DNA from 4 places in the Aliivibrio friggae genome. Region 1 is predicted to be linked to each of the others. Evidence: predicted binding sites of a transcription regulator. Region 1 holds the regulator's gene; each other region holds the start of a gene.
The links. The regulator CRP, encoded in region 1, controls carbon source genes, mostly activating them, when cyclic AMP is high. The targets are predictions, from matches to a motif close to TGTGANNNNNNTCACA.
Positions count from the first base shown of each region.

Region 2: the regulator CRP is predicted to act here: its motif matches at 5,629-5,644, upstream of AC2INI_RS06770 (NupC/NupG family nucleoside CNT transporter).
Region 3: the regulator CRP is predicted to act here: its motif matches at 2,531-2,546, upstream of mlc (sugar metabolism global transcriptional regulator Mlc).
Region 4: the regulator CRP is predicted to act here: its motif matches at 4,185-4,200, upstream of dinG (ATP-dependent DNA helicase DinG).

Region 1 is NZ_CM170648.1:2,598,048-2,605,894, forward strand. It holds gene priA (primosomal protein N') at 1-6, shown strand, start outside; gene cytR (DNA-binding transcriptional regulator CytR) at 200-1,207, shown strand; gene AC2INI_RS11980 (SPOR domain-containing protein) at 1,382-1,957, shown strand; gene hslV (ATP-dependent protease subunit HslV) at 2,148-2,672, shown strand; gene hslU (ATP-dependent protease ATPase subunit HslU) at 2,695-4,029, shown strand; gene AC2INI_RS11995 (OsmC family protein) at 4,116-4,517, opposite strand; gene crp (cAMP-activated global transcriptional regulator CRP) at 4,763-5,395, shown strand; gene AC2INI_RS12005 (2-oxoadipate dioxygenase/decarboxylase family protein) at 5,465-6,259, opposite strand; gene astD (succinylglutamate-semialdehyde dehydrogenase) at 6,272-7,729, opposite strand; gene astA (arginine N-succinyltransferase) at 7,742-7,847, opposite strand, start outside.
Region 2 is NZ_CM170648.1:1,464,157-1,472,003, forward strand. It holds gene potB (spermidine/putrescine ABC transporter permease PotB) at 1-451, shown strand, start outside; gene potC (spermidine/putrescine ABC transporter permease PotC) at 451-1,221, shown strand; gene AC2INI_RS06745 (extracellular solute-binding protein) at 1,332-2,366, shown strand; gene AC2INI_RS06750 (extracellular solute-binding protein) at 2,576-3,619, shown strand; gene cobB (Sir2 family NAD+-dependent deacetylase) at 3,708-4,421, opposite strand; gene AC2INI_RS06760 (DUF3894 domain-containing protein) at 4,522-4,632, opposite strand; gene AC2INI_RS06765 (LysR family transcriptional regulator) at 4,589-5,500, shown strand; gene AC2INI_RS06770 (NupC/NupG family nucleoside CNT transporter) at 5,793-7,013, shown strand; gene AC2INI_RS06775 (putative quinol monooxygenase) at 7,151-7,441, opposite strand; gene AC2INI_RS06780 (cupin domain-containing protein) at 7,517-7,828, opposite strand; gene AC2INI_RS06785 (Qnr family pentapeptide repeat protein) at 7,841-7,847, opposite strand, start outside.
Region 3 is NZ_CM170649.1:1,195,275-1,203,121, reverse strand. It holds gene treC (alpha,alpha-phosphotrehalase) at 1-120, shown strand, start outside; gene pyk (pyruvate kinase) at 212-1,657, opposite strand; gene queE (7-carboxy-7-deazaguanine synthase QueE) at 1,763-2,443, opposite strand; gene mlc (sugar metabolism global transcriptional regulator Mlc) at 2,628-3,842, shown strand; gene ltaE (low-specificity L-threonine aldolase) at 3,908-4,912, opposite strand; gene AC2INI_RS18895 (glycosyltransferase family 2 protein) at 5,102-6,127, shown strand; gene AC2INI_RS18890 (ArnT family glycosyltransferase) at 6,139-7,566, shown strand; gene AC2INI_RS18885 (GtrA family protein) at 7,641-7,847, opposite strand, start outside.
Region 4 is NZ_CM170648.1:1,114,586-1,122,432, forward strand. It holds gene AC2INI_RS05240 (sensor domain-containing diguanylate cyclase) at 1-360, shown strand, start outside; gene rsmS (pleiotropic regulatory protein RsmS) at 375-536, opposite strand; gene AC2INI_RS05250 (primosomal replication protein) at 571-1,122, opposite strand; gene AC2INI_RS05255 (TSUP family transporter) at 1,137-1,907, opposite strand; gene dinG (ATP-dependent DNA helicase DinG) at 2,012-4,096, opposite strand; gene AC2INI_RS05265 (porin) at 4,624-5,571, shown strand; gene AC2INI_RS05270 (YccT family protein) at 5,649-6,269, shown strand; gene AC2INI_RS05275 (porin) at 6,749-7,672, shown strand; gene AC2INI_RS05280 (DUF2057 family protein) at 7,757-7,847, shown strand, end outside.

The DNA.
Region 1 (7,847 bases):
AGTTAATTTAAGGAATTACATGGCGATTGTTTTTGCACAAAAAGAAAACAATCGGCCTTCATGTGAGTCAAGTCACAATATAGATGTAACTTTTGTTAAATCACCCGTATTTAAATCTTTATTTTGCACATAAAATATCTCTTAAAATAATTAGGCAATCGTTTACTTTAGATTTAATTTTAGTTGGGAGAGGAATATTATGGCGACAATGAAGGATGTTGCTTTATCGGCAGGTGTATCAACAGCTACCGTATCACGAGCGTTAATGACTCCAGAGAAGGTTTCACTATCGACCCGTAAGCGCGTTGATGATGCCATTTCAGAAACGGGATATTCTCCAACGACATTAACACGTACGTTGCGCCGTAATGAATCAAAAACAATTGTGACTATTGTTCCTGATATTTGTGACCCTTACTTCAGTGACATCTTACGAGGTATTGAAGACGCCGCAGTAGAGAATGGTTATGTCATTTTAGTTGGCGACAGCAGCCAACAACAAAAACGTGAGCAGTCTTTTGTAAATCTTGTTTACACTAAGCAAGTGGATGGAATGGTATTGCTAGGTTCCGATCTTCCTTTTAATGCCAGTCGTCAAGAACAAAAGAACTTACCTCCTCTTGTAATGGCATGTGAATATGCACCAGAACTCGAACTGCCAACCGTACATATCGATAACCTCACTGCCGCATTTGAAGCCGTAAACTACCTAACCAAATTAGGTCACAAACGAGTGGCTGAATTATCAGGCCCTGAAAGCTCTTCGTTATGTCAGTTTAGACATCAAGGTTACCAACAAGCCTTACGCCGCGCAGGTATCGCAATGAATAATGCCTATATTCATTATGGTAACTTTACTTTTGAAGCAGGCGCTGCAGCAATAACTCAACTACTCTCTCTCTCTTCACCACCAACGGCTGTTTTTTGTCACAATGACATCATGGCTATTGGCGCAATTCAAAAAGCAAAACAGATGGGCTTTCGTGTTCCACAAGATATTTCAATTATGGGTTTTGATGATATTGAATTCTCACAATACTGCGATCCGCCATTAACCACTATTTCGCAGCCTCGCTATGAAATTGGTCGTCAATCCATGCTCATGCTACTAGAGCTATTAAAAGGCAATGATGTTCGTTCAGGCTCGCGATTATTAGAATCATCTTTAGTTGTCAGAGAGAGTACCGCACCACCAAAAAATCGTTAAACTTAAGATTAAAACGATAGATAATGAGAATGATTCATTAGAAATGGTTCTTTAAAGTAATCTATTTGTCTAAATAGTGACTTTTTGCGTACTTTTTTACACAAGTACTGGTATGAGTTCATACAACTGATTACCATGAACTACTCTCTTTAAAATCTAGTAAAGTAAAGAACTGTGGCTAATAAAGATTACGTAAAACGTGGACGCTCTCCTAAGAAAGCGACAAAAAAAACAACCAAGAAAAAAGGCGCTAAGCAACCTGTATCGACAGGTTCAACGCCATGGAAAGCCGTGGCTGTTGCAGGCCTCTTAGTTGCTGTTTTTGGCTATGCACTTTACTTTTTAAACGACGCTCCAACACCAGAGAAAAAAACAACGGTAACGGAAGTCGCTCCAGTAAAAACGAAAAAGAAAACCAATAGTGAAGATATCCCTCCAATGCCAGAAGAGCAATGGAGCTATATGGATGAACTGCCAAATAAAGAAATTGAAGTCGTACAAAAAGATCTGAAAGTCTCAGAGATCCCTTACATTATGCAATGTGGTGCCTATAAATCGAGCTCGCAAGCTGAAGAACGTAAAATGGATATCGCTTTTCAGGGTTTAAGCTCAACGGTACGAAAAAAATCAGGAAGCAGCTGGTATCGTGTCGTTCTTGGCCCATACAAATTTAAACGTGATGCAGAAAAAGATCGCCATAAATTACAACGCGCTAAAATTGAGCCTTGTGCAATTTGGAAAGATCAATAATCACGTAGCATAAGAACAGCGATTAAAATCGCCAATAGCATCACACATTTAAAAAGGAGCGCATTGAGTGCTCCTTTTTTCTATCCATTCAACTTGAAAACCCTTCCCCTTCCCCCCATTACAGTAGTAATAATCATGAAGATGGTGCCATGCTTTAATTAATGACATTATCGAATAAGAGGTTTTACTCGTGACTACAATTGTTTCTGTACGCCGTGAAGGCAAAGTCGTGGTTGCTGGCGATGGCCAAGCATCTCAAGGTGATATGATCGCCAAAGGTAACGTTAAAAAAGTACGTCGCCTATACAATGATTCAGTACTTGTTGGCTTTGCAGGCAGCACTGCCGATGCCTTTATTCTGTTCGACCTGTGTGAACGTAAATTAGAAATGCACCAAGGCAACCTAACTAAAGCTGCGGTTGAGTTAGCAAAAGAGTGGCGCAGTGACCGTACTCTACGTCGTCTTGAAGCAATGTTAATCGTTGCTGATAAAACGACCTCTTTAATCATCAGTGGTACAGGTGATTTAATCAATGCTGATAATGATCTATTAACTATTGGTTCTGGTGGTTACTTTGCTCGCTCTGCAGCGACGGCATTACTAGAAAACACCGATTTAGATGCTCGTGAAATTGCCACAAAAGCACTGACTATTGCTGGCGATATTGACGTCTACACTAACCATAATCATACCGTTGAAGAACTGAACGTTTAACGACAAATAATAAGGAATACCCATGTCTGAGATGACTCCTCGTGAAATTGTACACGAATTAGATAGCCATATTATTGGTCAAGATAAAGCAAAGCGTTCAGTGGCAATCGCATTGCGTAACCGCTGGCGTCGTATGCAACTTAACCCTGAGCTTCGCTCTGAAGTAACGCCTAAAAATATTTTGATGATAGGTCCAACAGGTGTTGGTAAAACTGAAATTGCCCGCCGTTTAGCTAAATTAGCAAACGCGCCATTCATTAAAGTTGAAGCGACTAAGTTCACCGAAGTTGGCTATGTTGGCAAAGAAGTTGATAGCATCATTCGTGACTTAACTGATGTGGCAATGAAAATGACCCATCAACAAGCGGTAGAAAAAGTAAAATTCCGCGCTGAAGAGCAAGCAGAAGATCGCATCCTTGATATTTTATTACCACCAGCACGCGATGCATGGGGTAAAAATGAAGAAGGTGATAATAACTCTGGCACTCGCCAATCTTTCCGTAAGAAATTACGTGAAGGCAAACTAGACGACAAAGAAATTGAAGTTGATGTTGCAGCCCCTCAAGTTGGCGTAGAGATCATGGCTCCTCCTGGTATGGAAGAGATGACAAACCAACTTCAAGGCATGTTCCAGAATCTTTCTGGCGGCGACACCACTAAAAAGCGCAAAATGAAGATTAAAGATGCGCTTAAAGCACTGACTGAAGAAGAAGGTGTGAAGCTGGTTAATCCTGAAGAGCTAAAAGAACAAGCCATCTTCAATGTTGAAAACCATGGCATTGTCTTTATCGATGAAATTGATAAGATCTGTAAAGGCTCAAACTCTCAGTCTGGTGATGTTTCCCGTGAAGGTGTACAACGTGATTTACTTCCGTTAGTTGAAGGTAGCACAGTAAGTACTAAACACGGCATGGTAAAAACAGACCACATGCTATTTATCACATCGGGTGCTTTCCAAATGGCAAAACCATCTGATTTAATCCCAGAACTACAAGGTCGTTTACCGATCCGAGTTGAGCTTGAAGCACTTACAGCTAATGACTTTAAACGTATTCTAACAGAGCCAAATGCATCGTTAACAGAGCAATACATTGCTTTATTGGCGACAGAGAATGTGAATGTTGAATTTACTGAAGATGGGATTAGCCGTATTGCTGAATCTGCATTCCAAGTGAACGAAAGCACAGAAAATATTGGTGCTCGTCGTCTGCATACCGTGATGGAGCGTCTGATGGAAGAGATCTCTTATGACGCATCAGAAAAAGACGGTGAAAGCCTTGTGGTTGATGCAGATTATGTCACTTTGCGTTTAGGTAAATTAGTTGCAGATGAAGATTTAAGCCGCTTTATCCTGTAATAAATAATTATCACACCAAAAATAAAGCCTTACTCTATAAAATGAGTAAGGCTTTTTCTTGATTGTCATTTAATCAAAAATAGCGATTAAGCTAAAATCTCCCAAGAATGTGTCATTTCAATGCCTTCCCCCAGCATTAGACACACAGAACAATATTTTTGTAATGAATCCGCAGTCACCTTCTCAACAACTGCCTTATCAAGATCATGACCTGATACTTCGAAGTGAATATTTACATGAGTAAATATTTTTGGTGCCGTTGCTCTGCGCTCACTTGATACTTTTGCGATGCAAGCTGTGACTGCTTGATCTGCTGATTTCAAACCATCAACAACATCAACTGAACTGCAGCCACCCGCAGCCATTAGCACTAATTCCATTGGGCTTGGTGCCTTTTCTCCACCATTACCATCCATTACAACAGAGTGACCAGATTGAGATTGACCTAAGAAAGTAAATCCATCAATCCATTTAACTTCAGCGTTCATAAAAGCCTCTTTACTATATAAAAGGAAAACTCGTGATCCATTTCACGAAATTGTGCCCTTGGTCGCACATTTCATACGATCAAAGTCAAGAAATCAACGGCGAAACAGGGTATGATTTTATCAATTATCTCAACGAACATGCAGCCTTGTTCCGATAACCATATTGTATAGGCCAAACTGATATTTGGCTCAGTTATTTTAAAATGGACATCGCCTACTTGGCAAACGCAGAGGAAGTATAAAGTATGGTTCTAGGTAAACCTCAGACAGATCCAACATTAGAGTGGTTCTTATCTCATTGTCACATTCATAAGTATCCTTCAAAAAGTACTTTGATCCACGCTGGTGAAAAAGCTGAGACTCTTTACTACATCGTAAAAGGTTCTGTTGCTGTACTAATTAAAGATGAAGAAGGAAAGGAAATGATCCTTTCTTACCTTAACCAAGGTGACTTCATTGGTGAGCTTGGCTTGTTTGAAGAAGGTCAAGAACGTTCAGCATGGGTTCGTGCAAAAAGTCCTTGTGAAGTTGCTGAGATTTCATTTAAGAAATTCCGTCAACTTATCCAAGTAAACCCAGATATTCTGATGCGTCTTTCTGCTCAAATGGCAACTCGTCTACAAATCACTAGCCAAAAAGTAGGTGATTTAGCATTCCTAGACGTTACAGGCCGTATCGCTCAGACTCTATTGAATCTAGCTAAACAACCAGATGCAATGACTCACCCAGATGGCATGCAAATTAAGATCACTCGTCAAGAGATCGGTCAAATTGTAGGTTGTTCACGTGAAACTGTTGGCCGTATCTTGAAGATGCTTGAAGAGCAAAACTTGATTTCTGCACACGGTAAAACAATTGTAGTTTACGGTACTCGTTAATTTAACGCTACCTTAAACAAATAAAAACGCAGCCCTTGAGCTGCGTTTTTTTATGCCTAAATTTTAGAATTAACTGTCTGTGCTTTCAAAAATCTTATCAGCAGATGCAGCGACAAATCCTGTATATATCTTGCCATTAGGTAGCGAATAACGCTTAGCAAACTCATAAAATCCACCAGGAATTTCAAACTCACCCTCAGTAAAATTCACTTTCACTTTATCCGCCATTGTTGATGACTGCTCTAAGTAAACCTCAGGAGAGCCTTTCACTTCACCACCCACTTCGTTCATTGCAAAACCTGCATCACGTAAGTGTTGGTTCACATCAACCACTTCAGCAAAGGCTTCAAGCTGATTAACGTAAACCGTAAAGTGATTAGCGCCATAACCATGAGCCGCTAACCAAGAAGCGTACTCACTTTCCTTCGCTAATACTTGATAGTCTTCGAAACTTAATGTCCAAGGCCTACCGGAAGAAAGAAAATCACTGGTGGCAAAATAGTGGGCTGGTACTTGTTCAACCAAGCCATGAATAATGTCCTGTATTTCAGGTGATAGCTCTTCTACTAATAATTCACTAATAAAAACGAGTGGTGCATTAGGATCTGGGTGTTCAAAATGCTGCGCTTTCAGTTTTTTAGCTTCAAAGTCATAAGTCTCACACGCTTTATAGCCTATTGCTAAAAATGGTGCAGCAAGAGTCTGTAGTCCAACTTTAGGTAAATTAAACGTACGTAGCGCAATATGATCGTTAATCAGTTCATCGTTATTAGATAGTAATTGATGAACCTTCCCAGCAGATGGGGATAAGCGCGCAATATAATCTTGCCACAATGACGAAAATAAAGAGTTTACATTATTCATGTTTATCGCCTCTTATAGAGTTAAACCCGGAGAGAGTTGAGCTGGAATTTCACACGCATCTCCTTCCATTGATGCCATTGGGTATGCACAATAATCCGCAGCGTAATAAGCACTTGGTTTCATGTTTCCTGATGCACCCGGACCACCAAATGGCGCGTCACCACTTGCTCCAGTCAGTTGACGGTTACGGTTTACAATACCTGCACGAATATGCTCTACAAAATATTCCCACTCACTGTCATCCGTTGAAACAAGGCCTGCCGATAAACCATAACGAGTGTCATTAGCAAGCTCTACGGCTTCTTCTAATGTCTCGTAACGCACCACTTGCAGTAATGGTCCAAAGTATTCTTCATCTGGTAATTCAGCAACCTTAGTCGCATCAATAATACCGGGTGAAACGAAGGCATGACCTAAGCTTTTGGCTTCGAGTAAAGACTCGCCACCCAAGTCTTGTAAACTCTTCTGGGCGTTTAGAATAAATTCTGCCGCTGCGACTGATATTTGCGAGCCCATAAACGGAGCGTTATCAGCAAACGGTTGGTCAACAACGATACTTTTTGCCACTTCAACAAGGCGAACTAACAATTCATCGCCTGCTTTTCCAATAGGAACATATAAGCGACGAGCACATGTACAACGTTGACCCGCACTAATGAATGCCGATTGAATAATGGTGTAAACTGCCGCTTCTTGATCACCAAAATCTTTTGAAATAACCATCGGGTTATTGCCGCCCATTTCTAGAGCCAGCATTTTTCCTGTGTCTCCTGAGAATTGACGATGCAGGATATGTCCAGTATTCGCACTACCGGTAAATAACAGGCCATCAATACCTTTAGCGCCCGCTAACGCTTCACCTGTTGCACGAGCACCTTGTACTAGGTTAATCACACCATTTGGCAAGCCTGCTTGTTGCCATAATTTCATGATCACTTCACTGGTCCATGGCGTCTGCTCTGAAGGTTTTAGCACGACTGTGTTACCGGCAAGCAGTGCTGGAACAATATGACCATTAGGAAGGTGCCCAGGGAAGTTGTACGGCCCAAAGACAGCCATAACACCTAAAGGGCGATGTCTAAGTACAATTTTATTTCCTGCGGCTTCTCGCTCTTTATAGGGCGTTCTTTCATGATAAGCACGAATAGAAATGGCGATCTTACCAACCATCGCACCGGCTTCCGTTTTGGTTTCCCAGAATGGTTTACCGGTTTCTTTAGCAATCACTTCTGCTATTTGATCTGCATTTTCTTTTACTAACTCAGCAAAACGCTCAATGATCACTTGGCGCGCTTCAAAAGGCTGTTTTTTCCACTCAATAAAGGCATGGCGTGCCGCACCAACGGCTGACTCAACCTGTTCTTTGGTTGCGCTGTTCCCTTCCCACACCACTTCACTGTTGTACGGGCTTACTGATTGTATTGTTTCACCATTACCTGAAACCCAATCCCCTGCAATCCAATGTGTCATATCCTTTGTCCTCTATTGAGCTAATAAACGTACGTAATCATCCACTTCTACTTGCAATGCCGTTGCCGCTTCTTGTGTTAAATGAACGGTATCGGTCGCTTTATCATAAGCGGCGGTG
Region 2 (7,847 bases), 1.1 Mb from region 1:
TATGGATATCATCGATAAACCAATACGTATTATGTACACAGAAAGTGCAGTTATGATTGGTTTGGTCTATATCCTATTGCCTTTTATGATCTTGCCACTGTATTCCGCCATTGAAAAACTGGATGGTACATATTTAGAGGCTGCTCGTGATTTAGGTGCAAACAAACTTCAAACATTATGGAAGATTGTTTTGCCACTAACAATGCCAGGAATTATCGGTGGGTGTCTGTTAGTTCTTCTACCTGCATTAGGGATGTTCTACATTTCTGATCTACTAGGTGGCGCGAAAAACCTATTAATTGGTAACGTTATTAAGAGTCAGGTTCTTAATGCTCGTGACTGGCCATTTGGTGCAGCAACCAGTATTGCCCTAACCTTAGCAATGGCATTGATGCTGTACGCATACTATCGTGCAGGCAAGTTATTAAATAAAAAGGCGGATCTAGATTAATGGGACGCACAATAAAATTCAGTTTCATGAGTTTGGTATATATTTTCTTATACCTACCAATCATTGTTTTGATTGTGAACTCATTTAACGCAAGTAAATTTGGCATGAAATGGGGCGGCTTCACAACTAAATGGTATGAAGCGCTATTAAATAATGACAGTTTAATGCAAGCGGCTTGGCACTCAATCACTATTGCAGTGATTTCAGGTACAGCAGCAACCGTTATTGGTAGCTTAACGGCAGTAGCCCTATTCCGTTACCAATTTAAAGGCAAGAAATTCGTTAACGGTTTATTGTTTATCGTAATGATGTCACCTGATATCGTGATGGCAATTTCATTATTGGCTATCTTCTTGGTGATCGGCTTTGAACTTGGCTTTTTAACCCTGTTAATTGCTCACATTACTTTCTGTCTGCCATTTGTGGTTGTGACAGTATACAGCCGCTTAAAAGGCTTTGATGTGAAGATGCTAGAAGCAGCCCGTGATTTAGGGGCAAGTGAATGGGTAATTCTAAAACAGATTATCTTACCGCTTGCAAAACCAGCCGTTGCTGCAGGTTGGCTATTGAGCTTTACATTATCTCTTGATGACGTAATTATTAGTTCATTTGTAACGGGGCCAACTTATGAAATTTTACCTCTGAAGATATACTCAATGGTAAAAGTTGGTATTTCACCTGAGGTCAATGCCCTAGCAACAGTAATGTTAATTGTTTCACTTGCTTTAGTTGTACTATCTCAATTACTAGCAAGAGAAAAAATAAAGTAAATTACAAATTAATTTTAAAATCAATTGTTTAGTATAAACAATAGAATCTGGAAGACATGCCTTTTGTTCGACATGTCTTCTTTTTTATCACTCTAATGGAGAGTCAATCAATGAACAAAATGGCTGCGTTTTTTACTGGAACCGCCTGTGCTTTAGCACTAACAATGAATGTTGCTAACGCAAAAGAAAATGATGAATTGGTATTCATGAACTGGGGACCATACATCAACAGTGATATCTTAGAAGAATTTACTAAAGAAACTGGCATTAAAGTTATCTACTCTACTTATGAGTCTAACGAAACTTTATACGCAAAAATGAAGGCTCATAACAAGGGTTACGATCTTGTTGTTCCTTCAACTTATTTCGTTGCAAAAATGCGTGACGAAAAAATGCTACAACCAATTGATAAATCAAAAATTTCAAACTTTAATGGCTTAGATACAAACTACCTAGATAAAGCATTCGATCCAAAAAATGAATACTCTATCCCACACGTAGTTGCTATTACAGGTCTTGCCGTAAATACTGAAATGTATAATCCAGACGATTTTAATAGCTGGAGCGACCTTTGGAACCCAGAATTTGAAGGTCAATTAATGTTAATGGATGACACTCGTGAAGTGTTCCACATTGCATTACGTAAATTAGGCTACTCTGGTAACTCAACAAATCCAAAAGAAATTGATGAGGCTTACGCTGAACTGCAAAAACTAATGCCAAACGTATTAGTGTTTAACTCTGATAACCCTGCAGCACCATACATGGCTGGAGAAGTTGGTCTTGGTATGCTTTGGAATGGTTCAGCGGCGGCTGCACAAGCAGAAGGTCTACCAATCAAATTAATCTTCCCTAAAGAAGGTGGCATTGGTTGGGTTGATAACTTTGCTATTCCTTCTGGTGCAAAAAACGTAGAAGCATCACATAAGATGATCGACTTCCTACTTCGCCCAGAAATTGCGGCACGCATTTCAGGTGATACTGGTTACTTAACAGCAGTTAAAGCATCAAATGATAAATTTAAAGATGTAGCTCCACTGTTCCCATCTCAAGAAGATCTTGACCGTGTTGAATGGCAATCTGCCGTTGGTGATATGACAGTGAAATACGAAGAGTACTTCTTAAAACTGAAAGCCGGACAGTAACCTAACCCTTTACTGACCTTAATTAATGGCAGCGTTTACGCTGCCATTTTTATATTTATAGATAGCGTATATTCACTCTTTACTCCCTCTTCTTTCCTTAAAAACTAATCTATATCAAGCCCTTGATTTATAAACCCATGAAGTCTGTCTCAATTATTGCTATAATGTTCGGCTAATTAATGGAAATCCCTCTGATATAGGAGAAGGAAATGAAAAAGTGGACCACTCTCGTCTCTACAGGACTGTGCGCTGCAGCCTTAATCGCTGGTAATGCACAAGCTGCAGATAAAGAGCTCTATTTTTACAACTGGTCAGAATACATCCCTAATGAAGTACTAGAAGACTTCACCAAAGAAACTGGTATCAAAGTCTATTATTCAACTTATGAGTCTAACGAAAGCATGTATGCCAAGTTAAAAACTCAAGGTTCTGGGTATGATCTAATTGTTCCTTCAACTTACTTTGTGTCTAAAATGCGCAAAGAAGGTATGCTACAAAAAATTGATAAAACAAAACTGGCTCATTTTAAAGATTTGGATCCGAACTACTTAAATAAGCCGTTTGACCCAAATAATAACTACTCTATTCCTTATATTTGGGGCGCGACAGGTATCGGTGTTAATGCTGATATGATGAACCCGAATGAACTTCACTCTTGGAATGATTTCTGGGATGAAAAGTGGCAAGGTCAGTTAATGATGATGGATGACTCACGTGAAGTGTTCCACATCGCTTTAACAAAGCTTGGTTACTCAGCAAATACAACCAATCCAGATGAAATCAAAGCCGCTTATGAAGAACTTAAAAAACTGATGCCAAACGTATTAGTATTTAACTCTGATTTCCCTGCAAACCCATATCTAGCAGGTGAAACAAGCGTTGGTATGCTTTGGAATGGCTCAGCTTACATGGCTCGTGAAGAAGGCGCTGACATTCAAATCGTTTGGCCTGACAAAGGCACTATTTTCTGGATGGATAGCCTAGCAATTCCTGCTGGTGCTAAAAACGTAGATGCAGCTCATCAAATGATGGATTTCCTACTTCGTCCTGAAAATGCAGCAAAAATTGCATTAGAAATTGGTTACCCAACACCAGTTAAATCAGCATACCCTCTTCTTCCAAAAGAATTTGCTAATGATCCAAACATCTTCCCACCACAAGAAGTAATGGATTCAGGCGAATGGCAAGATGAAGTCGGTGAAGCAAGCGCGCTTTATGATGAATACTTCCAACGTCTAAAAGTAGATATGTAAAATAATTCTACTTAACTTCATCAAGATTGAAGTTACCCAATAAAAGCCAATGAATCACAGCATTCATTGGCTTTTTTAATGATAAGGCTTAGTTCTCTAATAACTCGGAGACTAACTCAGGAACTAACACCCCAGCCTTACCATAACGCTTCTCTTCAAACTCATCATCAACTGCACTTGGCTCTAGATTGATTTCAATCGTATGCGCACCATGAAGTTTCGCTTCATGCACAAAACCCGCTGCCGGATACACAGAGCCAGACGTGCCTATTGAAATAAACAGATCAGCTTTACTTAACGCATCGTGAATCTGTCCCATATCTAATGGCATTTCACCAAACCAAACTACATGAGGTCGTAATTGTGCGGGGATCTGGCAACAATGGCAGAGATCGCCAGTATGAATATCATCCGTACACGTAATCACTTGATTTGATTCTTCACAGCGTATTTTATTCAATTCACCATGCATATGAATCACATTTGAACTGCCACCACGTTCGTGCAAATTATCAATATTTTGCGTCACAATAGTAACCGTGCCATCGAGCTCTTTTTCAAGCTTAGCGAGCGCTTTATGAGCCGCATTGGGCTGTATAGCATCGCTTTTTAACAGAGCACGGCGCTTATTATAAAAGTCTTGAACTAAATCAGGATCCTTTAAAAAACCTTCAGGTGTCGCTACGTCTTCAATTCGATGATTTTCCCATAAGCCATCACTTGCACGAAACGTTTGAATTCCTGATTCAGCAGAGATCCCTGCTCCTGTTAAAATAACAATATTCTTATATGGAAATAGCATTTCATTATCCTTAGCCGCCGTCTTTTATCCCTAAACACTATCATGAAAAAACGATGCCTTTTCAATAGATAACTTAAAACAAAGACACAACTCACTTTATTCAATTCAATCGCTCTATTACAATAGAGATGTTCTTTTTACTGTTAAAGTTACCAATAGAGAAGCCTATGTTAAAGCAAGCCAAACAAATGATCGTGTTCAATGCGCTCACTCAGCAGAAAAGCTTTACCAAGGCCGCTCAGCTTCTGGATATTTCGAGAACGCAAGTTAGTCTTCAAATTCAGCTCCTTGAAGAGCGTTTAGGTGTTCAGTTAGTACAACGAACTACGCGCTCTTTTTCCCTTACTGAAGCAGGTCAATCGTTCGCAGTGCATTGTGCCAATATCGCCGATGAAATTAACGAAGCTGAAAATGAGCTGCTTTCTAATATCGATACACTAAATGGTAAGTTACGTGTCGGTATCGCACAGTCTTTTGCAACCAATCATATATTGCCGTATTTATCTGAGCTTCATCAGCGCTATCCACAGCTTAATATAGAGATAACTTTGTTTGATCATAAGATTGATGTGATTGCAGAGCAATTAGACTTATGGATAGGTGTGATGGATTCTCCTCCTGAAGGATTTGTCGCAAGGCATCTTATTGATTGTCATTTTGTGCTAGTCGCTAACTCTACCTATCTAGCTAAACATGGGATCCCTTATCACCCTTATGATCTTAAGAAGCATAACTGTCTAACTTACATGAGTCGTGAGCGTAAAGATAATGTGTGGGGTTTCCATAGAGGAGATGAGAATCTACAAATAAAAGTGTCAGGGAATTATCGAATTGATTCTGCCGATGCGATTCGTAACGCGACCGTGTCAGGGAATGGTATAGGCTACATTGCAACTTATCTGCTTTCTGATGAATTACGAACAGGTAAGCTTGTGCAACTTCTTCCTGATTGGGAATTAAATCAATCAATGCCTCTTTATGCTGTTTATCCGCGTCGTAAATTCTTAGCCAAAAAAGTACAGATCTTTATGGAGTTTGTTCGCCACCACATTAATGCAGAGAAGATTGATAATGTGTAATGGTTACCTAATCAACTTTTTAATCTTTGCTAATTAGATTAATCGGTAAAAAACCACCACACTTTAGGGATAATAATCATAATTAAACCCCAACATTATCCCATATAGTAACAACTGACTCTTTTATATGTGATAAAGCTCTCAAATAGGCTTTTATTGATGAAACTATAAACAAATCACCTTATTTTTGTTATGGCTATGTAGTTTCAATAACATTTTGATCCTTGTCACACTTTTATTTTTGACTAGAATACCCCCGCAATCATTAACTAAATACTATTGGAGTTTGACCTTGAACTTTTTGGTCAGTATTTTAGGCATTGTTTGCCTATTCGCGATTGCGTTTCTTTTTTCTGAAAACCGACAAGCCATCAAATGGCGCACTGTATTAGGCGCGTTCTTAATTCAGTTATTGTTCGCCGGGTTCATCCTCTACGTACCAATTGGCCAAACTATCCTTAATAGTATCTCCATGGCTGTTTCAGACATTATTGCTTATGGACGTGTAGGCACAGAATTCCTCTTTGGTGATTTAGCCCAATACAAATTAGGCTTTATTTTTGCTGTCAACGTTTTGCCTACCATCGTTTTCTTCTCTGCATTAATCTCTGTTCTTTACTACTTAGGTATCATGGGATGGATAATTAAAATTATTGGCGGCGGTTTACAGCGCTTCCTTGGTACAACTCGTACAGAATCAATGTCAGCAACCGCCAATATCTTTGTTGGATCTGTTGAAGCACCGTTAGTTGTTCGCCCTTTCCTTGCTAAAATGTCACGTTCTGAATTGTTTGCCGTAATGGTGGGTGGTTTAGCCTCTGTCGCTGGTGGAACAATGGTAGGTTATGCCGGTTTAGGGGTTGAATTACGTTACTTAATCGCCGCAAGCTTTATGTCAGCTCCTGCTGGGTTAATGATGGCTAAACTTATTGTCCCACAAACCGAAGAAATTAATGAAGCGGATCAATACGAAGAAGATACCATTGATGATGCACCTGTAAATATTATTGATGCAGCCTCACAAGGTGCATTAAACGGATTACAAATTGTCTTCGCAGTAGGTGCAAGCTTACTGGCTATTATTAGCTTAATTGCCCTAGTAAATGGTGGATTACATAAAGTTGGCTTATTAGTTGGTTTTGATAACTTAAGCTTAGATCTTATTTTTGGTTACCTATTTGCCCCTGTTGCATGGTTAATCGGTGTTCCATGGTCAGAAGCAACCGTTGCTGCAAGTTTAATTGGTAAAAAAATCGCGATTAATGAATTTGTCGCCTTTGCAGATTTAATGGCAGTAAAAGACCAATTAAGTGAGCATTCTCAAGCTATCGTTACTTTTGCTTTATGTGGCTTTGCAAACTTAACTTCTATTGCCATGCTAATGGGTGGATTAGGTGGCGTAGTACCAAGTCGTCGTCCAGATATTGCACGCCTAGGGATGAAAGCCATCTTTGCCGCAACATTAGCAAACTTAATGAGCGCAACAGTTGCTGGTATCTTCCTTTCCTTCTAAGGGAGTCGATACTAAAAAATACATAAGATATAAAAAAGCCACTCATGATGATACGTGAGTGGCTTTTTCTTATTCATGACTTATTAGCTATACAATAAGCTTGCTGCATCTAATAAATCGTCGGTGTTTAATCTATACTAGAGCTTCGTCATGCGATTAAGCACAAATGAGGCGACTGAGCCATCTACCGCTTTTACATACTCAGCAATATGAGCCGCATTTAAATGATCTTGTAAAAGCGCTTCGCTTTCCCATTGCTCATGGAACACAAATACACACGGGTTGTCATTGTCTTGATGTAAATCATACTGAATACAACCAACTTCTTTGCGTGTTGGTTCAAGTAACTTAAGCATTTCTGCTTTAACAAATTCCGCTTTACCTTCTTGTGCTTCAATTCTTGCAACAATAGTCAGTGTTTGAGTCATTATATTTGTTCCGCTCTATTAATAGAGAAGACAGAGTAAACGATTAAAAGCCCAAATGTAAGAACCTTCATTTACTCAATAGAAGACCGCTAACCAAATCGTTAAATTATCAGGATCTGTTTTACTCACTTTATGCTTTTGATGTGCAGGGATAGTTAAATAATCCCCCTTACATAAGGTTTTCTCTGTTCCATCTTCAAATACAATCGTACCAAAACCTTCAAGTACTAAAACCCATTCATTCTCATCTTGATCATACCAACCAGATTCAGGAGAGCTTTGGCCTGACGATACTATTCTCTCTATACGCACAGAATGACTTGTCACTAAATCAGTAAATACCTCATTGCTGAGATCATTAGGAAGGTTTGTAAACAAATTATCCATCCAACTCTCCTATTAATCA
Region 3 (7,847 bases), on a different replicon from region 1:
GTTCAAGGACAAGGCACTGAATATATTTTGAGTAATTATGGAGATATGGAAGCGGAGAAACCACAGGCGAGTATGGTTCTTAGACCTTATGAATGCAGAGTGATTCTTATTGAAAAATAATATAAATCTGAGTCATTATAAAAAATAGAACACATAAAAAACCTCGTAACTCAAATTGATTTACGAGGTTTTTATTTTAAATGTCGATCAATTATTCAACCGTAATGATACGCATACAGTTAGTAGAACCAACGATATCCATTACATCACCTTGAGTGATGATAACTTGGTCGCCAGAACTCAATAGGCCTTTCTCTTTTAGCGTACTGATTGCTGCGTACGTTGATGGAAGACCAGAGTCAGCGTTTTCATCAAAGAATACAGGCGTTACACCACGGTAAAGAGCAGCGCGGTTTAGTGTGCTTTCGTTACGAGATAAAGCAAAGATTGGTAAACCAGAGCTTAGACGTGACATCATTAGTGGAGTACGACCAGACTCAGTAAGCGTGATCATCGCTGTAATGCCTTCCATGTGGTTTGCAGCATACATAGTAGACATTGCAATCGTTTCTTCAGGTGTAGTGAAACGACGGTCTAAACGGTGATTAGATACGTTTACAGTTGGAACTTTTTCAGCACCAATACATACACTTGCCATAGACATTACTGTCTCAACAGGGAAGTCACCAGCTGCTGTTTCAGCAGAAAGCATTACCGCATCCGAGCCATCAAGTACGGCGTTAGCAACATCCATAACTTCAGCACGTGTAGGCATTGGGCTTGTGATCATTGATTCCATCATTTGTGTTGCAGTAATAACCGTACGGTTAAGGCTACGAGCACGACGGATAAGTTGCTTTTGAACACCAACTAACTCAGGATCGCCGATTTCAACACCTAGATCACCACGAGCAACCATTACCACGTCAGAAGCCATGATGATGTCATCCATTGCTTCTTCTGTAGCTACTGTTTCAGCACGCTCAACTTTAGCAACTAATTTTGCTTCAAGGCCCGCTTCACGAGCTAGACGACGAGCGTAGTTCATGTCTTCGCCGTTACGTGGGAAAGAAACCGCTAGGTAATCAACTTTCATCGCAGCAGCAGTGATGATGTCAGCTTTGTCTTTTTCAGTCAGTGCGTCAGCAGAAAGACCGCCGCCTTGTTTGTTGATGCCTTTGTTGTTTGATAAAGGACCAGCAACGGTTACTTCAGTGTGAACCTTGTTACCTTCAACTGAAGTTACTTTAAGTTGAACACGGCCGTCATCAAGAAGCAATACATCACCAGTAACAACGTCTTGTGGAAGTTCTTTATAATCTAGACCAACAGAGTCTTGATTACCTTCGCCTTTAGGTAAATCGCTATCTAGGGTGAATTTATCACCAATAGCTAATTGGATTTTACCGTCTTTAAAAGTAGATACACGAATTTTAGGACCTTGAAGGTCACCAAGAATAGCAACGTGAGTACCAAGTTTTGCAGCGATTTCACGTACTTTCTTAGTACGCATGATGTGGTCTTCTGGGCTACCGTGTGAAAAGTTCATACGAACAACGTTTGCACCAGCGGCAATGATTTTTTCTAGGTTATTATCACGATCAGTTGCAGGGCCAAGAGTGGTAACAATTTTTGTTCTACGTAGTCTGTTAGACATATTATCTCCAAGATGGATGTTGTTGTGTTTATTCTGTGATCAAGTAAACATATATCGAGAATGATGACAATTCCATGATTCAAACAAGGAAATTGTAAAAAACCATTACGCAATCGCTAAATATTTGTGTGTTTGTATAGAAAGTCGCCAGTTTCGTTTGATGCAAGTTTCAATACAAAGCTCGGTTGCTCGTGGTTTTTGGCTAATTGGTTGCAATGCAATGGTGACATCATCAAGCAGTTTTACACCGTCTAAGAGTGTTTCTAATTGCTCAATGTCTTTATTGGTACCAACAGGGTGTTTAATTTCGTTTGCACGCATTAAGGCTTCTTCTAAAACAGGAAGTTTGCCTTTCATATTAATCTTTGGTGATACGGTTACCCATGTATTTTCTGATGTTAGAACAGGGTACGTGCCACTGGTTTCGATCTGGCAACGGTAACCATGCTGTTCTAATTCTTCTGTTAATGGCGTTAAATCATACATGCATGGTTCACCACCTGTGATAACCATGTGCTTGGCTGTGTAGCCTTGTTCTTTAAGCATGTTAATAATTTGAGTACTAGTGAGCTCTGTCCAGCTAGGGTTATCTTGAGTTTTCGCTAAAATAGTGGCTAAATCAGTTTGGTCGCTGAGCTCTACATCCCATGTTTGTTTGGTATCACACCAAGAGCAACCCACAGGACAACCCTGTAAACGTAGGAAAATAGAAGGAACTCCGGTAAATGTGCCTTCACCTTGGATGGTTTCGAATAGCTCATTAATCTTAAATGTTGACGATGACATAATTATTTTACTCAAATAAAAAACTACAAAATTTGGTGGTTGAAATACGTGTTAAAGTCGCATTTTCAGTAAATATTTCATAATCTTCGTGATAGACATCACGTAGGTTAACACTTGGACTTCACAATTTGTTCGCAAAGTAAAAAAATGAAATTTGATGAAAAATTATTTATTGGAGAGACGCATGTACGTGGCCCAACCCGGACACATTGATCACTTAAAACAAGTAAATGCTGGACGGGTGTATAAGTTAATTGATCAACTTGGCCCTATCTCTCGAATCGACCTTTCTAAAAAAAGTAATTTAGCTCCTGCCAGTATTACAAAAATCACACGTGAATTAATTGATGCACACCTTATCAAAGAAACGCAAGTACAAGAAGCAAATAGTCGCGGAAGACCTGCAATTGGACTTGAAGTTGATAATGAAGGTTGGCACTTTCTATCTCTACGTTTAGGCAGAGGGTACTTAACAATTGCATTGCATGAGTTAGGTGGTGAGCAGCTCATTGAAGAAAGACAAACTATTCAGGAAATAGAGCAAGATGAATTACTTGCTAAATTATTGGTTGAGATTGAACTGTTTTTTCAAAAGCATTCTAAAGTGCTTGGAAGGATCACGAGTATTGCCATTTCATTACCAGGTTTAGTGATTTCAACACAAGGCCTTGTTATTCAAATGCCTCATTATAATGTTGATAATTTGCCTCTAGGACCCAAAATACACGAAGCAACGGGGCTGCCTGTTTTTGTTGGTAATGACACGCGTAGTTGGGCATTGGCAGAGAAGCTATTTGGAAACTCTCAAGAACACGATAACTCAATATTGGTATCAATTCATCATGGTGTTGGTGCTGGTATCATTATGAACGGTGAAGTTTTACAAGGCAGAACGGGCAATATTGGTGAGATGGGACACATCAAAATCAATAAACTGGGTGCTCGATGTCATTGTGGTAATTCAGGTTGCCTAGAAACAGTAGCCAGTGCTAAATCGTTACGTGACCAAGTTCAAAAGTTAATTAAGGATGGGCATCAAACGTCCTTAACAAATAAAGAGATAACAATAGAAAATATCTGTCTTGCGGCTAATGCAGGAGATATGTTGGCAAAACAAGTGATTACAGAGCTAGGTCATAACCTTGGCGAAGCAATTGCGATTATGGTGAATCTATTTAATCCTGAAATTGTATTAATTGGGGGAGAAATTAACCTCTCAAAAGAACTACTTTATCCTGTGATTATGGATGCAATTCAAAACCAAGTATTGCCACTGTATGCCAAAGACACTAAGCTAGTTGAAAGTCGTTTTTATACTCAAGCAACGATGCCGGGTGCAGCGTTAGTGAAACAAGCGATGTGTGATGGTTCGTTGTTAATGAGGGTAATTGAAGGGTAATATTTATAATCTTTTATTCTATAAAATAGCAGCTGAAATGAGCTGCTATTTTTATTTGTAGGCAATTAGACTTCGCGTTTAAGAAACTCAATAAAAGTATCAATATTTTCTTTTGAAACGTCTTTATGAGTAACAAATCGAATAGGGTTACTTGCAGACAGTAAGATATCTTGCTCTTTCGCTTTTTGTACAACGTCATGAATATCGATTTGACTATCTAAACGAGCAAAGACGATATTCGTCTGTATATGCTTAACATTAACGTTGAAACCAGCAACTGTATTCAGTTGTTCTGCTAAATACTTAGCGTTGCTATGGTCAATGGCTAATTGTGGTACTTGCTCTGTGAGCGCCAATTTTGCTGCAGCTCCTAAAATCCCCGCTTGTCTCATCCCACCACCGAGCATTTTTCTAATGCGGCGTGCTTTTTGGATATATTCTGTAGTGCCTAATAATAAAGAACCAACAGGGGCTGATAATCCTTTTGATAAACAAATTGTCATGCTGTCAAAATGCTGAGCTATCTCTTTAATATCAACATCCAGTGCAACTGCTGCGTTATAAACTCGTGCGCCATCAAGGTGAAGTTGTAAGTTGTGTTTATTTACAAACTCACGCGCTTGTGCCAGATAAGAAAGAGGTAAAACCTTACCATTAATTGTGTTTTCTAAACTCAGTAATTTGGTTCTGGCAAAATGAAAGTCATCAGGTTTAATAGCAGCTTCAAGCTTACTAAAGCAAAGTGAACCATCAGGATTGTTTTCAACAGGTTGAGGTTGAATTGAGCCTAATACCGCAGCTCCTCCAGCTTCATACTTATAATTATGCGCTTGTTGACCACATAAATACTCATCACCACGTTCACAGTGTGCCATTAAGCCAAGTAGGTTAGCCTGAGTACCTGATGAAGTGAAAAGTGCTGCTTCAAAGCCGTGTCGCTCTGCTGCCCATGCTTCTAATTCATTAATGGTAGGATCATCACCATACACATCATCGCCCACTAGGGCATTCGCCATAGCATCACGCATGGCTTGGGTTGGTCTTGTTACGGTATCAGAGCGAAAATCAATCATGTTTACTTCCTTGCATTGGCGCATTATATATTTTCAGATGAATACAGAATGGCAGTGTTATTATTATGTTTCACTTTAGAGCAAAGATAACATAGTGTTTATAAATGTGAAAATAATGTCGACAACAACTTTTATACATCGTTGATAGTACTGTTATTAGGTATTTATTAATCGAGCTTAATCATTATGTCTGCACTAACTTTAGTCACAGAGCCACATTCAATCCCTTTCTCTGTAGAAGCTGAACTCTCAGTTATCATCCCCGTTTTTAATGAAAGTGAATCGATAATAGAGTGTCATTCACGAGTTTGTTCAGTACTAGAATCACTTAACGAAGCATCTGAAATAATCTATGTTAATGATGGTAGTACGGATGACTCTTGGGGACAATTGTTTGAGCTCTCATCTCCTGCAAAGCATGTAACTATTACAACAATAAATTTGTCACGAAATTTTGGTAAAGAAGCCGCGATGAGCGCTGGCTTAGTTGAAGCTAAAGGGGATGCGGTAATATTGCTTGATGCCGATCTACAAGATCCCCCAGAACTCATTCCAGAAATGCTGACTGAATGGCGTAAAGGCTATGATGTTGTGGATATGAAACGCAAAAGCCGTGATGGTGAAAGTTGGTTTAAGATATTTACTGCCTCTCTATTCTATAAAGTAATTAATAACTTATCTGACCTACCAATTCCTGAAAATGTCGGAGACTTTAGGCTCCTTGATCGAAAAGTAGTTGATCAAATTAATCAGCTACCTGAGAAAACCCGCTTTATGAAAGGGCTGTTTGCGTGGCCGGGCTTTCGTCGTACCACATTAGAATTCAACCGTGATCCCCGTATTGCAGGTGAAACAAAATGGAACTATACAAAATTAATCCATCTCGCCTTTGAAGGCATTACCTCATTCAGCACTAAACCGTTACGAGTAGCAACAATGGCAGGTTTGTTTACCTCTGCATGTGCAATCGCAATGATGTTATTTGTGCTGTTTAAAACCGTATTATTTGGCGAGATGGTTGCGGGGTATCCGACATTAATCACCGTGATCTTATTATTGGGAGGGGTACAACTTCTTTCCATAGGCTTAATGGGCGAATACGTAGGTCGATTATTTATTGAAGCAAAAGGCAGACCGCTTTATTTAATTATGGATAAAAATAATAAAATAATGAGTGACAACGTCACTGAAGTAGAACAAAAACTAGGTTAGGTTAAGAATACATGAGCAATAATATAGAGAAAAATAACACGTTATTATGGGGCAAGATGGCAATGCTCCTAATTGGTTGTGTTTTGGTCGTTCGGTTGATATCACTCTTTTCATTCCCACTTATGGATACGACTGAAGCAAGATATGGCGAAATGGCACGTATCATGGCGGAAACGGGGGATTGGATCACCCCAATGTTTGATTACAACGTTCCATTTTGGGGAAAACCGCCGATCTTTACTTGGATCAGTGCTGCTGGTATTGAATTATTTGGTATCAATGAATTTGCAGTACGAGTGCCTCATTTATTGTTGACCGTACTAATGCTAGTAATGAGCTACTGGTTCGTTAATAGTGAATTGAAAAACAGAGTCTTAGCATTAACGACAGTTGCAATTACGGCAACCAGCGCGGTATTTATTGTGGTGGGTGGTTCAGTAATGACCGATACGGCATTAACCCTAGCAATAACTCTTGGAATGATGTCATTTTGGAAGTTTTCTCAAAGTGAGGTGAAAAGCAAAGAAGCCTATAAGTGGGGGTTGATTTTTGCTGTTGCAATGTCAATAGGAATGCTTTCTAAAGGGCCGTTAACTTTAGTTCTTGTTGGGATCTCTTTATTTGGTTGGTTAGCATTTAACAATCAATGGCGTTTGCTATTGAGCTTTCCGTGGATAAGTTCATTAGGTTTATTCTTTGCTTTATCTGTGCCTTGGTATATAGCGGCAGAATTAAAAACTCCAGGATTCTTAGATTACTTTATTGTCGGAGAGCACTTTAAGCGCTTTGTGGTTAGCGGCTGGGAAGGTGACTTATACGGCTCTGCTCACAAAGAAGCGAGAGGGATGATTTGGGTCCATTGGTTAGGTGCCGCGTTACCTTGGTCCCCATTATTAATTTGGCAGACGATTAAAGGATTACGTAGTGGTGATGCTTCAGAAAAAGGAAAGCCATCATTAAGAAGCTTTCTTTGGTGTTGGATGTTAGCTCCAATGATTTTATTCACCATGTCAGGAAATATATTAGCCAGTTATACCATGCCAGCGATCCCTGCTATGGCGATATTGGTGGCAATGAATATTAATTTTGAGAGTAAAAAGCAATTCACTCTGGTTAAGATTTGTGGATTAAGTATTTCGGTTATCTTGATCATAGTAACGGGTTTACTAGGAAATAACTTAACCAGTAAGCAGGCGGAGAAAGGGCTACTTACATCATGGAAATTACAATCAAACCATACAGAACTGCCTTTGTATTATGTAGGTAAACGTCCATTTTCGGGCCAATTTTACTCTGATGGTTTAGCGCAGCAAGTGACAAATCAAGAAGAAATAACAACACCAAGCTATGTAGTTATTGATACTAAAAGAATTGAGTCGATTAACGGTTGTAATGCCATTGCTGACTCTAAGAGAAGACGCTTACTTTATTGTCCATAAGGATAAATTGAAGTGAAGTAGATAAAATAAATCCCGATGTAATCAATGATTAGGTCGGGATTTTTTTGAAAGAGCTATGGCGTGGTGTGAGAAAAAACCCATTTATCGGCAAAATTAAAATTAATGATCATGCCAAGTAAGATGCCAGGGATCATTAAAAGATAAGGAATAGTAGAGATAAATAAGTCATGATTTAGCCCTAGACTTTCAAAAAGGGAAATAAAGAAACCCAGCTTTGGGATCAATAAAGCGTAACAGCCCCAGTTTGGAATAAAGCCAAA
Region 4 (7,847 bases), 1.5 Mb from region 1:
AAACGTATTAATGATAAATATGGTCATGATGTTGGTGATAAAGTAATTACAGAAGTCGGTAGGATTTTAGGCTCTGAAAGCCGTCGCAGTGATTTTGTCGCCCGCATTGGTGGCGAAGAGTTTGCAATTATCTTACCTAATACGCAATTACAAGAAGCTGAAATTATTTTAAATAGATTGAGAGTGGCTGTTTATCTATATGACGATATTAAAGTGACCATCAGTGGTGGCGTGACTGATATCAGCAACAGCAGTGAAGCCAGTTATAAACGTGCCGATCTTGCGTTATACGAATCAAAAACGGCAGGACGAAATCAGATTTCTTGTTTTAGTTCAGACGAAATGGCCCAAATAGCCTAGCGAGAATATGAACTTTATTTGTTCTTATAATCATTAAGCACAATTTCTAACGCTTTAATTGCTGTTTCTTTTTTTACTTCGTTATTTTCTAGTAGATAAATCAAATCAACAGCAAGTTTAATTTCATCCGGAGCGTTATCTAAAGGACTAGGGTTGGCATTTTGTTCTACTTCAATGCTGGTTTCTATTTCTTGGTTATCAGTGTCATTGTTAGTCATGTTGCTCTCGATAAGTAATTTGTTGTTCTAAACGTTTCATCGCTTCTTTACAGCGCTGTAGGCGTTTTTCTGTTGTTAGCAGCGTTCTTTGTAATTCTTGTTGTTGTGAGAAAGAGTGGCAATTATTTACGGCGCTTTCTTGTTCTCGTACCATTTGACTTAGTCGGCGCTCCCACTCTTGATGTTGGGCTAAATCTTGGTACATATCACTAATTGGTTTTCTATAACTGCCTTTAGGTCGTGGTTCATTAGAACGAATACGCTGAGTTGCAACTTCACGCTGAATCGCTTCTATCTGGGAAACTAACATCTTTGTTAGATATTCTGCACGCTGAGCCGTGAGGATATTGGCCTTTTCCTCACGTTGAATAGAGGCGAGGGTTGATTTAGTTTCGTTAATGCAAGGAATAAGATATCGGCTTCGACAGCCAAAGAGTCTCTCATCAAAAAGAGGCAAGCGTTGTTCGCCTCGACGATGATCGATCTCTGCTGCTGTTTTACTTAATTGTTCAAGCATTATTTCAATGGAACTGAAGTTTGTCATATTACTCTCTCAATCTAGAACCATGCATCTAGCGCGAGTTTAGCCGCTAAAATACAAACAACAGTTACAAACACTGGACGAATAAATTTAGAACCAAATCGGATAGCAGAGTGTGCTCCAATAAAAGCACCAACCATTAAGCATACTCCCATGGTTAATCCAAGAGCCCAGTTAATATGACCAAGAGTGGCAAAAGTAACTAGTGAGGTGAAATTACTGGTGAAGTTCATCGCTTTTGCTAAGCCTGAAGCCAATAATATATTAAGACGGTACATCGCCATGCTACTTACTGTCCAAAACGCCCCAGTACCAGGACCAGCAACACCATCATAAAACCCAAGCGTTAACCCTTGAATAATTTGCTGTTTCTTTAGTTTAGGTGTTTTTTCTGGTAAATGATTTTGTTCAGAGGTCACACTTTTTGGCCAAATGGTATATAAAGCAGCACCTAGGATAATAAGAGGTAGCCCTTTTTCTAACCATTCGGTCGAAATGTAGTTAACTAATAAAGTTCCGAAAGTTGCACCAATAAGTGTTGATATAAAAGAGGCTTTCCAAAAGCTAGGATCGAATAACTTCTTTTTAAAATAGGTAAGTGCTGCGGTTGATGAGGCGAATGTCGCTGCTAATTTATTTGTCCCTAGAGCAATATGGGGTGGTAGTCCAATAGACAATAAAGCGGGTACAGTTAACATTCCGCCGCCGCCAGCAACAGCATCGATAAATCCAGCAATAAAAGCAACCAACCCTAAAACGATTAAGGTACTTGGTTCAAGAAATTCCATATAGGCTCTTAGTTATTATTAGTATAGGTAGAATCGCACTCTGAATGTGCGACAGTTAGTAGAAACAACATGTAAATATAATGCTTTTTAGCAAATAAGAACGTTTACTCTATCACTCTCTTGAAAGGAGGTAATGCATCTAAAAGCGCTTTGCCATACCGTTTAGTTATAACGCGGCGATCAAACAGCACAACTCTACCAGAATCTTCTTCTTTACGCAGTAATCGTCCAACAGATTGGATTAATTTTTTACTCGCTTCTGGAACGCTGATCTGCATAAATGGATTGCCACCTCGGCTTTCAATATATTCAGAATGCGCTTCTTCTACCGGTGAGGTCGGAACACCAAATGGGATCTTGGTGATGATTAAATTGGTTAATAGATTTCCGGGTAAATCCAAACCTTCTGAAAAGCTACCGGTGCCAAATAAAATGCTGATTTTATTAGCTTCACAAAGCTTCTTATGCTTTTTCAGGATCTCTTGACGAGACTCTTGTCCTTGAATTAATAAACTCCAGCCATGTTTCTTTGCTATTTTTTCAATGCCTTCTGCGACTTTATTCATTTGCCAATAAGAAGAGAACAGAACCAAGCTTGAGGTTTGATCAGCAAGATAAAAAGGTAACTCTTCGATTAACAGGTCAGTAAAGCCGGGTGCTGATGGCTCCATTGGTAGTTTTGGAATAACCAATTGTGCATTTTCTTGATAATTAAACGGAGAAGCCAAAGAGAGAAAACGAACGCCATCCTCAGGTTTCTCTGATATACCTGCTTGTCTACAGAAGAATGAGTAACTATTTAGGGCACGCATGGTTGCAGACACAATGACAGCACCAGCAGCACGACTCCAAAGATTTTGATCTAACTGCCAGCCTACTTCGAGTGGAGAGACATTAATGACAACGTCACTTTCTCTGTCTTTGCTTTTTTCTAGCCAACGAGCGAGTGGGGCCCCTTTATCGCTGTTTGGTTTTGCCATTAAGAACCAGACTTGCGCTAAGTTTTCTAATCGTTGCAGATAGAAGCCTGTTTCTGCCAATACGGGCTCGGCCATTCTTGGAGCGAGTTCGCCGTCCTTCATTCGTTCAGAGATTAAATCACTGATTTTAGCTAAGGCTTGATTAGCTTTAGTTGAGAGATCTTTTAAATCTTTAGCTTGATCGGCAAGCCAAGTCGGGATTTCACCATGCTCAAAACGGTAAATACCATCGTCATTAAATAACGTTGGGTCAAATTGCTTACTTAGTTGATTTAAAGAGGGGATAAGCTCTTGTAGATTCTCGTGGAGTGTATTTTGAAAGCGATTCACACGTTTTTGATCGGCAAGATTACAGAATTTACTGACCGATTTGTTTAACGATTCCAACCAAGAAGCGGTTCCTTTTAAACTTGCTGCTGCAGAAGAGTGCTCACGCGCCACATTAGGTAAGTGATGTGCTTCATCGAATATATAGATGGTTTGCTCAGGTTCAGAGAGAACCACGCCACCACCTAAATCAATATCAGCCATAACAAGGCTATGATTTGCGATTACCACATCGGCTTTGTCCAGATGTTCACGCGCTTTTTGGAATGGGCAGTCACGGTGCATTGGTAATCCGTTATGACAGCTGTATTTATCTGAGATAATAGTTTGCCATATAGAAGACGGAATGGTTGTTGGCCAGCTATCGCTATCTCCATCCCATTTCCCTTCAGAAAGCGCTTTATGCATTCTTCTCAAAAGTTCTAAATCTTTCTTTTTAGGTTTTTCTGTAAACAAAGCGGCTTGTTTATCTTCTTCGTGATTGGTTTCTACTAAAAGTGCAAGTTTATGGCTACAACAATAACGTTGCCTTCCTTTTGCAATAATAAAAGAGAAAGGAAGTGGTGAAATTCGACGATAAAAAGGCAAGTCTTTATGACCCAGTTGCTCTTGCAGCGCGACTGTTGCCGTAGAAATAATCACTTTCTTATTATTCAGTTTGGCAAAAGGAATAACACTTAGTAGATAAGCTAAGGATTTTCCAATGCCTGTACCTGCTTCTGCCACAATCATGCGATGCGTATCACTGTATTCACCCGCAAGTGATTTAGCGATTTCTGCTACTAAATAGTTCTGTGCACGGCGAGGTATAAAGCCTGGCAATTGATCTTGTAGTGTTTTATAGCTTTCGCGAATGCAATCAGTAACCGCTTTGTTCAGCATGATGAGCTCTAGTGAAGATAAAAAACCATTGTAGCACGCGCTATCTAATGTGATCTCCTGCAAAGAATAGATTCTTATGTATTTAAATCGAGATATACGTCACGAAAATAAGATGAACCAATATAAAAGACCTAAATGTTAATTTTTAGAACGAGTGAAACCTAGTTTATTTCAAAAATTAAGGTTAATTATGCTGGCGTGAGTGTTTAAAGGTGTTTTTTTTAGTGCTTTATTCTTTTGTGTCGAGAAATAAATATTTACATTAGGTTTCATTTTGATGTGTGCGGCGAGTCGAAAAAGAACATTAAATTAGATAACTTCATGTATTTAAAGGGTTTATGTTTTTTTATGTATATTTTAGTTGACCGTTGACATGTGGGCCAAGATTTTGCAAAGTAGCTCTCGAATTCAGAAGTACTGATTAATCACACAGTTAGATGTGTTGGTCGATACGGAATAAAAATACATAAATACATGGAACCGGAAATCGGATTTCCAAATCTTTTAAGAAAAGGCAGTGGATTATTATGAAAAAGACTCTAGTAGCATTATCAGTATTAGCGGCATCAGCTGGTTCAGCACAAGCATTTGAAATTTATAACCAAGATGGCGTAACAGTAAATATGGGTGGCGACATTGAAGTTGTGTACCTACAAAAAACTGAAAAAGATCACGATTTCCAACAAGAAATTCAAGATGCTGATGTTAAATTTGATGTGCGTTATGCAATGAATGATGATCTACAGTTCGGTGGTTTCTTCGAGCTACAAGATACAGGCATGAACGAAGGTGATGCATATGTAGCACTTTACTCTGATACTATTGGTTCTATTAAAGTTGGTCGTACTTGTACTGCTCTTGATGATGCGGGTATTGGTTCGGATTACCAATTTGGTATTACTACATTCTTCAATGGTGCTGATATGTACTGTGGTGATGAAGTTGTTCGTTGGGATCTTGATAAAGAAAACTTTTATGCAACAGTTGCTTTTGCTCAAGATAAGAATGGTTCAACGTATGTAAGTGAAGATGGTACTTATTTTGATGCTCGTGTTGGTTACCGTGTGGCGTCTTTTGACTTTACTCTTCTTGGTGGTACTGGTGAAGCAGAAGATAAATCAGGTACTCCAGCTGTTATCACAGGTACACATGATGAAACACTTCTAGGTGCTGAAGCGCGTTTTAATGGTGTTGAAAACTTAGGCTTAGCAGCTGCGGTTTATACTTTAGATAATGAAACTATTAAGACTACTACATTTGGTCTTGCTGCTACTTACCAACTTGATGTTGTTGCTTTAGCCGCTGGTTATAGCTTATCTTCTGATGATGTTGATGCAAATGATGATATTAATACTTGGTATGTAAATGCGGGTTACCCAATTGCTCCAAACACAACAGCATATGTTGAGGTTGGTGGTAATGATGTTACTGATAGCCAAACAGGTTTCGCAATGGGTGTTAAAGCTGCATTCTAATCTTAGTTAATTAAGATATACTTGAAACCACCCTTATAGGGTGGTTTTTTTTTAGGGATGAAATATTTGGAGTTAATATGAAATTTAAATTAGGACTTTTAAGCTTAATGCTTGCGTCTTCAACTCAGGCTGCAACATTGACTCCTAAAAAAGGGGTAGAGATCTTATTTGTTAATGGCATTAAAACAGAAGAAAAACGAGATACGATAGAAGTTGATGCAATTAATACGCAGTTAGTACTTCGTTATAGTCAAAAAGTAGGGAATGGAAATTCAGCTAAAATTTTTGATTCGGCACCATTTATATTATCACTCGATATCCCTGAATCAGATTTAGTTATTAAAGGTCCAAAAGTTCATAGTTATGAGCAAGGGAAAAAGAAATTTAAGACTCAGCCTGCATGGGAAATTATTAACTCTAATGATGATGAAATTCCGTATCAACAAGAGAAGCTGAAACCTGAAGATGGTTTTATGCCATATTACGATCTTGAAACTATGTTGAAAAAACACAATCAAGAAAATGGACTTGTTTTTGGTTCTGCAGCAACGTTATCTGCGAGTGCATTAACTGTAGAAAACTACAATAGTACCGCAGATAATAAGGTTTCTAACCTTGAGCAACTTCAAGCTTGGTACACTAAAGCCTCAAAGGAAGAGCGTAAGGCCTTCCAAAAGTGGATCATAGATCACAATTAATTTTTAGCCTTTCTTACAAAATCTGTATTGTCATTCTGAAAATTGGAAAATATTTACTCAGAATGACAATTATTTTTAGACCACATTTCCTCTCAATTTCTATTTATAAACATTAATGGCACTCGCTGGTCAAATCGCGGCCATTTAGAACTATTTATGTTTTTACTTCTTTTTTATCTGTGGTTTAGCGCTAATGCCCCTCTTCTTACTGTTGTGCGTATTTACCTAAATTTATATTTTGCAGCTTGATCTGTGTCACAAATTTAAATGTATTACTCTAAGCCTCTGTATTTGATGTCTTTATTATTTTTTACTTTCCTTGACTTTGCGCGTTGACACGATGAGAAATCTTTAGCAAAGTAGCGTCCAGAAACAGAGACGCTAACAAGTCGCACATTAGATGCAACTGTAGCGCTCTTAAAATAAGGGAACCGGAAATCGGATTTCCAATCTTTCTAAGAAAAGGCAGTGGACTTATTATGAAAAAGACTCTTTTAGCGCTATCTGTATTTGCAGCAGCTACTTCAGCTCAAGCATTTGAATTATACAACCAAGACGGTGTAACTGTAGGCATGGGTGGCGACATCGAAGTTGTTTACATGCAAGGTCTAGAAAAAGATAGCGAATTCCAACAAGAAATCCAAGATGCAGACGTTAACTTTGATGTTCGTTACGCAATGAATGATAGTGTTCAATTTGGTGCATTTTTCCAAATCGAAGATACAGGCCAGAACGTAGGTGATACATACGTAGCTTTATACACAGAAACTATGGGTTCTATTAAAGTTGGTAAATTATGTACATCTCTTGATGATGCAGGTATCGGTGCCGATTACCAATATGGTATCACTACATTCTTTAAAGGCGCGAGCGATGGTAATTTCTGTGTACCAGAAGCAGTTCGTTACGATATCGACACTGGTAGCTTCTACGCAACAGTAGCAATGGCTCAAGATAAAGCAGACACTAATGCTGCGATTGGTACGAATTCTGTTTTCATCGATACTCGTATGGGTTACCGTGTAGCTGATTTTGATTTCACCGTTCTTGGTGGAACAACAGAAACTGATGCTAAAGAGACTGAAACATTGTTAGGTGCAGAAGTACGTTTTGCAGGTATTGAAAATCTAAACCTAGCAGCTGCTTACTACTCAATGGATTTCGACAACGAAACTTCTGATACAGTAGCTCTTGCTGCTGAATACCAATTAGATGTTGTTGCTCTAGCAGCAGGTTACAGCTTCTCATCTTCAGATGTTAAAACTACTGAAGATTTAAATACTTGGTATGTAAATGCTGGTTACCCGATTGCACCAAACACAACTGCTTATGTTGAAGTTGGTGGCAACGATGAGAAAGACAGCAATACAGGTCTTGCTATCGGTGTTAAAGCTGAATTCTAATCTTAATTAGTTAAGATATAATGAAACCACTCTATTTTGTAGGGTGGTTTTTTTTTAGATGAACAAATAGAAAGGTCTATAGAAATGAAAATAAAAATGATAATTGCGAGTATTTTTTTTGTATCGTCAGTACAGGCAGCAACATTAATTCCAGCAACGGGTGTTGAGATTCTAT